Regions from separate parts of the Exiguobacterium sp. s16 genome, predicted to be linked through region 2. Evidence: riboswitches for the same ligand, from Rfam matches in the RefSeq annotation. Region 2 holds a riboswitch; the other holds the start of a gene.
The links. A riboswitch is a leader RNA that binds a small molecule or an ion and turns the genes downstream of it on or off. The one in region 2 is predicted to bind thiamine pyrophosphate.
Positions count from the first base shown of each region.

Region 1: it holds a riboswitch for thiamine pyrophosphate, as region 2 does, so the genes downstream of both, thiT (energy-coupled thiamine transporter ThiT) here and thiW (energy coupling factor transporter S component ThiW) in region 2, are expected to answer to the same signal.

Region 1 is NZ_JACSLM010000001.1:440,035-445,773, forward strand. Features, by position in the region: gene pknB (Stk1 family PASTA domain-containing Ser/Thr kinase) at 1-1,194, shown strand, start outside; gene rsgA (ribosome small subunit-dependent GTPase A) at 1,239-2,123, shown strand; gene rpe (ribulose-phosphate 3-epimerase) at 2,125-2,781, shown strand; TPP riboswitch at 2,801-2,901, shown strand; gene thiT (energy-coupled thiamine transporter ThiT) at 2,978-3,550, shown strand; gene KNP86_RS02295 (thiamine diphosphokinase) at 3,550-4,137, shown strand; gene rpmB (50S ribosomal protein L28) at 4,196-4,384, opposite strand; gene KNP86_RS02305 (Asp23/Gls24 family envelope stress response protein) at 4,638-5,000, shown strand; gene KNP86_RS02310 (DAK2 domain-containing protein) at 5,023-5,739, shown strand, end outside.
Region 2 is NZ_JACSLM010000003.1:21,635-27,373, forward strand. Features, by position in the region: gene KNP86_RS07000 (LTA synthase family protein) at 1-173, opposite strand, end outside; gene KNP86_RS07005 (VOC family protein) at 287-685, opposite strand; gene KNP86_RS07010 (hypothetical protein) at 1,179-1,445, opposite strand; gene thiW (energy coupling factor transporter S component ThiW) at 1,509-1,997, opposite strand; TPP riboswitch at 2,062-2,160, opposite strand; gene KNP86_RS07020 (hypothetical protein) at 2,185-2,505, opposite strand; gene KNP86_RS07025 (aminoglycoside phosphotransferase family protein) at 2,548-3,516, shown strand; gene KNP86_RS07030 (hypothetical protein) at 3,518-4,264, opposite strand; gene KNP86_RS07035 (hypothetical protein) at 4,357-5,049, opposite strand; gene KNP86_RS07040 (AAA family ATPase) at 5,148-5,739, shown strand, end outside.

The sequences.
Region 1 (5,739 bases), on a different contig from region 2:
GCGAAGTCACCGGGCGCACGTCATGCCTCGGTCGCCGCGTTTAAAAAGGATTGCATGACGTCACTTGATTCGGAACGTGCGAATGAACCGAAGCGGTCGAATGCTGAGCAAGATGCGTTTGATCAGACGCTCGTCATGGCGCCGGTCGTACCGGATGAGCCAAACGTCAAAGAGGCGCCGGAGCAACCGGTCGCAGCAAGTGAACCCGTGAAAGACAAACCGAAACGGAAGAAGAAGTGGTGGCTTTGGCTCTTGCTTGCGCTCCTGTTGATCGGTGGCGGGATTGGGGCTTACGTCATCGCTGACGAGATGTCCCGTGCCGTCGTGCCGGACGTCGTCGGCATGACGAGCGACGAGGCGACGACCGAGCTCGAAACGGCCGGTTTTGTCGTCGAGGCAACTGAACGGGCAAGTGACAACATCGCCGCTGGCGACGTCATCTCGCAGACACCGCAAGCCGGACGGAAGCCGAAACGTGGGACGACCGTGACGATTGTCGTCTCGGCCGGAAAAGAGACGGTCGAGATGCCGGATGTTGAAGGACTGTCCCAGTCGTCGGCCGAGCGGACGCTCAAAGATCTTGAGTTCACGGACATCGAGATTCAGTCGGAGGCATCCGAGACGGTCGATAGCGGGGATGTCATCTCCCAATCGATCGCCCCAGGCAACGAGGTCGTCCCATCTGAAGAGACGGTGACGCTCGTCGTCTCGACCGGCAGCAATAAAATCGAACTCGCCAACTTGGCGGGCTATACGTTCGAGGAAGCGACAACGTATGCCGAACAGAATAGCTTGAAAATCGTCAAACGTGATGAGTATTCAACGAGCGTTCCTGCGAATCAAATCATCCGTCAACTCCCGACGGCCGGTACGGCAGTCGACCCGGGGACGGAACTGACCGTCATCGTGTCACAAGGGGTAGAACCGACGGACGTCTCGATTGAACGGGAAGTCAACGTCGAAATCGAGCCGCCCGCTGAAGGCGAAGAAGCCGAGGCACTCGAAGTCGTCATTCGGACGGTCGACGCCCGTGGCGAAGTCGAGGTGTTGCGTGATAAGATAACGGAGACAACGACTTACTCGTATACGCTCGTCATCGCACCGGACGAAGTCGGAACCGCGACGATTGAAGTCGACGGCGAAGTCGTTCGCACGGATACGGTGACTTACGCACAAGCAAAAGATTCACAATGAAGAGGTGGCGTGCGCGTCGCCTCTTTTTCTAAGGAGGGAATGGAATGAAAGGTACGATTATTCGATTACAAGGCGGATTTTATGACGTCATGACGGAAGAAAAACAAGAGATCCGTTGTCGCGCCCGCGGCAATTTCCGCAACCGGAACATCTCGCCGGTCGTCGGTGACGATGTCGACATCCAAGACCAAGGGGATGGTACCGGTTATATATTGGCTGTTGACGAGCGGTCGAACCATCTCGTCCGCCCGCCGATTGCCAACATCGATCAAGCGTTCTTGTTATTCTCGGTAAAAGAGCCGGCGTTCTCGTTCCATCTGCTCGACCGTTTCCTCGTCTTGATCGAGTCGAAGCAAGTCCATCCGATTATCGTTTTGACGAAAATGGATTTGTTGACGGAGGCGGAACGGGAGAAGATTCACGAAGCAGCGGCTTTATATCGTTCCATCGGCTATGAGGTCATCGAGACGTCGACCGAGGACGGGTCGGGGATCGAAAAAATCCGCGGGTCGTTTAAGGAGAAGACGAGTGTGTTCGCCGGACAGACCGGGGTCGGTAAGAGTTCGCTCTTGAACGCGGTCGCACCTGAGCTTGAACTTGCAACCGGGAAGATCTCGAAATCACTTGGGCGCGGTAAGCACACGACGCGTCACGTCACGCTGATCACGCTCGCTGACGGGCTCGTGGCCGATACGCCTGGTTTCTCGAGCCTCGAGTTCCCAGAAGAACTCGAAGTCGAAGAGATGCGCTGGTGTTTCCCTGAGTTCGTCGAGCGGCATGATGACTGTAAATTCCGCGGTTGTGCCCATTTGAACGAACCAGGTTGTGCCGTCAAAGCGGCCGTCGAGGCGGGAGAAATCGCTTCCACCCGCTATGAGAATTATGTTACGTTTATGGCAGAGTTAAACGATAGACAACGGAGGTACTAACATGATTAAAATTGCACCATCGATTTTAGCGGCGGACTTCGCCAATTTAGAGGCAGAAGTGAAGGCGGTCCAAGAGGCCGGAGCGGATTACATCCATTTTGACGTCATGGACGGTCAATTCGTCCCGAACATCTCAATCGGCCTACCGGTGTTAGCGAGCTTACGGAAGAAGTCGGACATGGTACTCGACGTCCATTTGATGATCGACCAGCCCGAACGGTTCGTCGAAGATTTCATCAAGGCCGGGGCGGATATCGTCACGGTTCACGTTGAAGCGACGAATCATTTGCATCGCGTGTTGCAACAAATCAAAGCGGCCGGCGCCAAGTGTGGTGTCGTCTTGAATCCGCATACGCCGCTGTCATCGATTGAACACGTGCTCGGTGACGTCGACATGGTGCTCCTCATGACGGTGAACCCTGGCTTTGGGGGCCAGGCATTCATCGAATCGGTCGTCCCGAAAATCTCGGCGCTGAGCGAGATGCGCCAAGCGCGTCGTCTCGACTTTGAAATCGAGATTGACGGCGGTGTCAACGCAGAGACGGCGAAATTATGCATCGACGCTGGCGCTGATGTGCTCGTGGCTGGTTCAGCCATCTATAACGAGCCGAGCTATAAAGACGCAATCGATAGCATTCGTCACGCTTCTCGTGTATAATCGTCGATAGAACAACAAATATTGTCGCAAGGGGTGTCACATTCTGTGGCTGAGAGGCATTTGCTAACCCTTTGAACCTGTTCCGTTCACACGGACGTAGGGATGTGGCGAAAATGCACGTTGCTACTCGATAGCAGCATGGCGTTTACGTCATGCTGCTTTTTGTCGTTCGCTCATATAATAAGGAGGGAATAAGATGAAACAACGTTTAAAACTACAGGCGCTCATTGAAATCTCATTGTTCGCCGCACTCGGCTTGATCTTTGATTTGCTCATCCCGTTCCGGATGCCGCAGGGCGGATCGATCAGCCTGGCGATGTTGCCGATCTTTGTGATGGCGTACCGCCATGGATTAAAAGGCGGACTGGCGACAGGAGCGCTCGTCGGAACGCTGCAACTGCTGTTCGGGGCTTACATCTTCACACCGGTCCAGTTCCTGCTCGACTACACGTTCGCTTACGGTGTCGTCGGGATGGCCGGACTGTTCGCTGGTCAAGTGAAACGGGCCGCCAAGGACGAGGCGAAAAAGACGCTCGTCGTCTACTTGGTGCTCGGGGCGCTCCTCGGTTCTTTGCTTCGCTACGGCGCCCACGTCTTATCAGGGATCGTCTTCTTCGCCGAGTACGCGGAAGGGCCGGTCGTCGCCTATTCGTTCGCTTATAACATGACGTATATGTTGCCGTCCTTCCTCGTGTCGGCCGTCGTCCTCGTTCTCTTGTTCGTCTCGGCACCACGTTTCGCCACGCTCGCGACCCGGGGTCTCCGCTAATGCGGGTGTTGATTGTGGCGGCCAGCCCGGAACCAATCTCGGGACTCCCGCGTGACGTCGATTACATCATCGGCGTCGACGGGGGATACGAGACACTGTTGAACCACGGGCTGAACCCGGATCTCGTCGTCGGCGATTTCGATTCCTTCACGGGCGAAGTGCCGATTGACGCCGTCCGTTACCCATCTGAAAAAGACGTGACCGACCTCGAGATTGCGCTCGAGGCGGCCCGTGGACACGGGGCGACGGAGATGCTCGTGTACGGCGCTCTCGGTGGACGCCTCGACATGACGCTCGGCAATATCGGACTGCTCGAGGCATATCCAGAGATGCGTTTGTTCACGGCCGGGCAAACCATTCGTCTTGTTGGAGCTGGGCGTCACGAGCTCCCACGTCAAGCTGATCATTATTTGTCGCTCATCCCGTGGAAGCGGGCGAACGTGTCAATCCGCGGCGTCAAATATCCGCTCGACCGTCACGATGTCGTCAGCCATGAGGCGCTCACGATCTCGAACGAGTGGGCCGGCGAATCAGCGGATTTGATCGTGCACGAAGGTATGGTCCTCGTGCTGTATATCAAAAAATGAACACAAAAAAATCCCATCGGCGAATGCCGCTGGGATTTATTTCGTTCGTGTATAAAAATTATACGCGTTCAACGAGACCTGATTTAAGAGCGCGAGCTGAAACCCAAACTCGTTTAGGTTTACCGTCAACGAGAATACGAACTTTTTGTACGTTTACACCCCAAGTGCGTTTTGTCTTGTTGAGTGCGTGCGAACGGTTGTTACCTGATTTAGGTGATTTACCTGTTACGTAGCATTTACGTGCCATGCGTTTCCCCTCCTTTTTTATGTGGGTTCGTCCTAATAGACACTCGTTTATATTAGCACGGGTTTTTTCACGATGCAACTAGAAAATCATAGGATGACAAGAAAAAAACTTGACATTACTGGAAAGGATTTTAATAATGAATGAGGGTTACGGCTACAATTGACCGAGTTTATGGAGCAGGTTCTTTTAATAACTAGGTACTTATTGTAGAATGTAGTGAAGGAATCATTCCGAATGAAGGAGGCTACTCCATATGGCAATTGAAATGAAGACAACATATGGCAATATTGACATCACGAACGACGTGGTCGCAACACTCGCAGGCGGTGCGGCGATGGAATGTTTCGGCGTTGTGGGAATGGCGTCTCAAGCTCAATTGAAAGACGGGATTGCAGAACTATTGAAGCGTGAAAACTACGCCCGAGGCGTGGTCGTACGTCAAGATGGAGAAGACGTACATATCGACATGCACATCATTGTGAGTTACGGGACGAAAGTGTCGGAAGTCGCATATAACGTGCAAAGCCGTGTAAAATACACGCTCGGTGAAACTTTAGGATTAAACGTTTCGTCGGTAAACATATTCGTACAAGGCGTTCGTCTGACGAATGACTGACGAGAACGAAGGAGGATTTGGTGTGGGTTTAAAACGTTTAGATGGATTGGTGTTCGCGAACATGGTCGCGAACGGTGCAGCCAACTTGAGCCAGAATGCGGATTATGTAGATTCGCTTAACGTCTTCCCGGTGCCGGATGGCGACACGGGGACGAACATGAATTTGACGATGACATCGGGTGCGAAGGAAGTGGCCGCACTCAACACGGCAAATATCGCTGACGTCTCATCGAAGTTTGCACGTGGTCTCTTGATGGGGGCACGCGGGAACTCCGGTGTTATTTTAAGCCAATTGTTCCGTGGCTTCGGTAAAGCGATCGAAGGAAAGACCGAAGTGTCGACAGTCGATTTCGCTGAGGCATTGAAACGTGGTGTCGACACGGCATACAAGGCGGTTATGAAACCGGTTGAAGGAACGATTTTGACGGTTGCTCGTGAAGCGGCCGACGAAGCGCTCCGTGCTTCAGAGTCGACGAGCGACTTCAACGAGTTCATGGAACGTGTGATCGTGGAAGCGAAAGCTTCACTCGAGCGGACGCCGGACTTATTGCCGGTCTTAAAAGAAGTCGGCGTCGTCGATTCGGGCGGCCAAGGCTTGCTCGTTATTTATGAAGGGTTCCTTGCGAGCCTCGAAGGAAAAGAGCTCGAGAAGCCACATGCACCGGTCATGGATGCGCTCATCGAAGCCGAACATCATGCCCACGCCGCGCAAGGATTCATGTCGACCGAAGACATCGAG
Region 2 (5,739 bases):
ATCCAGCGGCGCGTCTGTTGTTTTATGAGTAGCGCCCAACTCGTCATCATCAAGATGGTCGCTAGATTGATGAACAAAAAGCGCAGGTCGAACGCGCTCGCCGTCAACAGACTGAATAGGAACAGCTTGGTGAGGGAGAGCGATAAGTAACTCCAATAATCGAGATATTTCATGAAAGGCCTCCAAACGGTACGGACAAAGTGTGTTCTCTGTCATGTACCTGTTCGAAGACGGCGAAAAACATGAGGGTGTGCGATTTTGGCAATAAAAAAAGCGAGGCAGCGCCTCACTTGATGACAAACGTGTCCCGGAGCTCGATAATCGTGCCTTCCGGGGCTTTTAATTTACTCAAATGACCGTCAACGACGAAGTAGATGTTCCCGCCGTGCTTTGGTAGGAACGTCACGCCAAGTGATTCTAGCCGTCTCACTTCCGCTTCGAGGTCATCGACATAAAGCGCGAAGTGGACCGGGCCGGCCACGTGCTTCGAATAAGGCGACAACGTCTCGTCGACTTTTGCCGTTTGAAGCTCGATATAGAAATCGCCAAGTTTGAGCCAGCTGTTGAACGCTCGGGTGTGGAAGTCAGGCGACTCTTGGACGAGCTCGAAGCCGAGCGCCTCATAGAATCGTTTGGACGCCTCATAGTCGGGCGTTTGGATGCAGAGATGGTGGATTTGTTTCATGATGTCACTCCTTTCTTTTAGTTTATCCATTCAACGTTCTGAACGGAACTTTTCTTCACGTGAGACGTATCGGACACCGAGGAGGGAATGACGATGCAGATTCAATAGGAGTTGCCGAAAGATGACTAAATCCGGTTCAACTTACACCATAACCAGCGTATTGATGAGTAAGAAAAGAAGGAAAATAGCTCCTGAAAATATTAATACGCCTAATAATAGTCCTCCTTTTTCGTCATTAAATTTTTTGATATACAAAACGGAAAAAATAAGTAGCACAGTCAACATAACGGTCAAAGAAACAAAGAGTAATGTAATCGAATAATTCGATATAATTCCATGGTGAAAAAAGAATTCAGATATGAAGATGAATAAAAACAATAATGTTCCTGCTAACAATAAGTAAAAATAAAGATTTCGATTATTACTCATCACTAAACACTCCTTCTTCACTAGAGTTGTAAAACCATCGCATCACGTCAAACAGGGACAGCCGTCATAAGTCGGCCGTCCCTGTTTTCGTCGTCGTTGAGCCTTGAACAGCGTCGCCCGCTTTGAAAAAGAGGACGATGGCAGCCACTCCGAAAATCGAGATGAACACATTTTGGAGCAGCACATCGACGAACATCGGCTCGCTGGAGAACGTGCCCGTCGCAATCTGAGCATTCCAGCGGGTGAACGTGGCGATGCGTTCAAGCGTGTACAAGAGACCGGATATGAACAGGCAAGCGGTGGCAGCCAGTAATAGCGTCAATCGATTCAAGACATGACCTCCTAATATCTGATATCCTGATTTTACCATTTACTATCGGTGGGAGGGAAGTATTTATCGCTTCGCCGTGAGTGGTCGCAATTGCTTGACCCGAGCCAAAACAATCCAGCCGAGCACGGCCCCAGTCACACTCGAGGCAAGGAAGGCTGGGAAGAAGAACAGCGCCCCGAACTCGCTCCCCATCAACACCTTGGCGTACGGGACGGCGACGAGCGAAGCGATGAGGCCGGTCCCGATGACTTCACCAAATGCGGCGAAGGCGACGCGGTTCGTCTTCATATAGAAGACCCCGGCCAAAAGCGCCCCAATCATACCTCCGGGAAAGGCCAAGAGCGACCCGGTACCGGTCATGACACGGACGATTCCGGTCACGAACGCAACGAGAACGGCCCCGATCGGCCCGACGGTGACGGCGGCGATGACGTTCACCATATGTTGAATCGGATAGGCACGGGCGACACCGGTCGGAATCGAGATGAACAGGGAACCGATGACGGCGATGGCGATGAGCATCGCCATCCAAGTGAGTTGTTGAATACGCATAGATAGTCTCCTTTCAAAATGAAAACGCCACTTCTCCAAGTGGAAAAGTGGCGTGGAAAGACAGACGAATCCCACACCACTTCCCTACGCTGGTATGAGCCAGATCAGGTTCGAAGGGTCCGGCGCATGCCGTCTCAGCCCGAAGGCTCCCCTAGTGGTCGTTTATTAACATGAGTATAGTATACCGTCATTTGACGCGGTCGAGCTTTCGTGGTCGGAACGTGACATAGGTGATGCCGACGAACAGGCCATACAACAAAAGGGAGAAGACGAGATTGATCAGCCACGGGAGTGTCCCCATGAACACGGCGACGGACGCGTTTTGAAACCAGACGAGCGAGAGCGACAGCCCGACAAAGCTGAGAACGAGCGTTGTCCAAAAGCCGACAGCTCGGCGCTTGAACAGACGCCAAACGAGCAGCCCGATGATGAGACTGACGACGGCCGTCGCCCCTAAGTACATATACAAGATGGCATCGACCGGGTATGAGTAATATACAACGTCCATATCGTTTCCTCCTAGGAGATGATGAAAGAAAGGGTGAAAAAGATGAGACAGGCAATTCCATGGCGTGACCGATCGTTTCGTGAACGGTTCGAACGATGGATTGAGGCAAACGTGCCGAATGCGAGGTGGCACGTGATCAAAGATACCGATTTGACGTACTTGCTTGTTGGCGCGCTCAATGAGGAACGTTACTACGCCAAAGCGGTGACCGACATCAGCCGCGGCGAAGCCAATCTGTCGGCGTTTCTTGCCGAGCGGCATCCTAATTTCGTGCCTGACGTCATCACCATCGATTCAGCCCGGAACTGGTTGCTCATGCGAGGCATCGGCGGAGAGGCGCTACGTGAACGGCCGGACGTGAGTCGATACGAAGCGGCGTTGCGTCAATACGCACAGCTGCAGCGACAGGAGATCGACCAGATCGAGACCTGCTTGTCTTACGGCATCCCGGACCGCCGACCGGCCAAGTTGAAGGACGAAATCCGCACGTATTTACCTGAGCTCTGCGCCGGGCTCGAGCGATACAAAGCCGAGGCCATGCTCGCGCTTCAAGATGAATTGATCGCCATGTGCGATGAGCTGGCGACCGGGATGCCGATGAGTCTCGAGCACGGTGATTTGCACGGCGGCAACATCTTCTGGCGGGAACGGACGAATGATTTGTGTATCCTCGACTGGGGCGACGCGACCGTCACGCATCCATTTTTCAGCGTGCGCGTGTTTTGGAACGCGCTGTACGACTTATTGCCGGAAGAAGACGAGGTCGCCTGGTATGAACAGATTCAAACGATGCGTACGGTTTATTTGGAAGCATGGAGCGGCGTCGCACCCAAGGACGTACTTTGGCGTCATCTATTGATCGCCGAGGAGCTCGGTTGCGTCTATCGTGCCCTGTCGTGGCATGTATATGTGACGAGATACCGGTACGATGTAGCTGAGTCGAGCGATAAGCCGGCGCAATGGCTCGATTTGCTACTCGAGTACCGGGACTTGAAACGACGCTTCCCATAAGTCATTCATACTTCTCAAGTAAGTTTTCATAATCCGTCTCGCTCCAAAACAGCGGAGCAATCGACTCCGGCCCTTTGAAGATCTCACCGTCTCGGTCGTAGACGATGGCGTAGCCGCCTTCGACTTCAAAGACGATCAAGTCGGCCTTCACTTCCTTGACCCCGTTTCCCGCGATGATGACGTTCTCGAGCGGATCGCGCGCCAGTTGTACGCCCCATTCGTCGAGCTCGACGATGAGCGCGGATGTGTAGGCATGGCGATTATAGAGCGTCTGGAATTCATCTTCGGTCAAAACGACGTCCGTCGGTGGGGCACTCGTCCCATATTTTCGTTTCTCGATTTCTTCGACGAATTGAAGGAACGATGCTTCTTGCCAAAACAGCGGCGCGACCGACTCGGGACCGTTGGCGATGTCTCCGTTCTCGCTCTCATAGACGGTGGCGTACGTGCCGTCATCGAGTTTGAATGGATGAATATCGGCGTATGTATGCTGGATGCCGTCGCCGGCGATGACGACGTGCTCGAACGTCTCGCGGAACGGGGTGAGTCCATCGTTCTCGAGTGCCTTCAAGAGCGGCGGGACTTTTTCATATTGGTCGAAGACGTCTTTAAAATCTTCTCGCGTCCAAGCGGTGATGTCTTCGGACGACGGTTCATTTGTATCGGCCGGGACAATGGGTTGCTCAACGGAATCGGTGCACCCGGTCAGCAAAAACACACTGAATCCGAGTAGGCCTAGGCGTTTCATCAATCAAACCTCCTAAGAAAGTTACATTTTTTTCCTGTTATCAATGAGCGTAGCATGTTTGCCAGTCATTGAGAACCCGGGTACTTTCTCGCTCAGGGTTGCCGCTTCAAGTAACGGTCGAGTGCCTCGTGAAATCGTTGTTGCTGCTCGAACGGGATGTCATGATCGGATGCGGGACCATAGCGAATCAGATGATAGAGCGAGGCGTCGATATCTGTCAGCTCGATGCGTTCGAACCAGTCGACGACCGTCTCATTCGTCCGAAGTTTTAACTCAGGGGCGAGCGACGCGTTGAACGTGATGAGCCAATCCCTCAGTTCGATGTTCGTGAGCATCGGGAACGTTTGTGCAGCGATCGTTGCGTCCGCTTCGTGTGATGGTTGAGTAGAAGTGTCATCCGTAAAAAGGAACGTGAGTCCTTCCAGCCGTCGACGACGCAACCATTTCCGGACACTGTAAACAATCAATCCGGCAGCAGCGAGGATGGCGAACAGTGTTCCGAGTCCTCCGGGTGCATCGCCTCCACCCAAACCGAATGGAAACTCAAACATTTTTTTCTTTTCACGTAAGGCTCCACCTTTTTCGCTTTCACCAACTGTCGTTAAATCGATTCCATCCTCGTCCGGTTCCCCTTCTTCTTGTTCACGCTCTTCTATTAGAGGATCGTCAACTGGATGCTCGAGCGTTTGAAACCAACTGAACGTCTCCTTACTGACAAAGACGAACGTCACAACGAGACAAGCTGTCACAACAAGGAACCCTATAAATCGAGAGGACCACTTCATCTTTTCCCTCCTTATCGGAATGTTCAGACTATTTATTGTCTATATTACCATAAACAGGTAAACTTCGAATAAGACATCTACCAACGGAGGAGAACGAAATGGGAATCGAAGCGGTCATCAAACAATTGAATGAAGTGTATTTAGGGAAAGAAGAAGTCGTTCGTCTCTGCTGCACGGCACTTCTCGCCGAAGGACATATCTTGCTTGAGGACGTTCCGGGCACGGGGAAGACGTTGCTCGCCAAAGCGATCTCCGGCAGTTTTGATGGGTCATTCTCGCGCATCCAATTTACGGCCGATTTGCTCCCGTCCGACGTCATCGGGACCGACTACTTCAATATGCAGACGCAAGGCTTTGACCATCGCCAAGGTCCGATTTTCGCAAACATCGTCCTGATTGATGAAATCAATCGAGCCGTCCCACGCACCCAGTCGGCGCTGCTCGAAGCGATGGAGGAACGACAAGTGTCAATCGGCGGGAAGACGTATCCGATGCCGAAACCGTTCTTTGTCATCGCGACGCAGAACCCGATTGAATCGGCCGGGACGTTCCCGCTCCCAGACGCGCAACTCGACCGGTTCCTCATCTCGATTCCGGTCGGCTATCCGGAAGCCGCCGAAGAGCGAGAACTGTTGTTGCAAGTGTTGACCGAGACCCGCAAACAAATCGAGGCCGTGACGTCACTCGCCT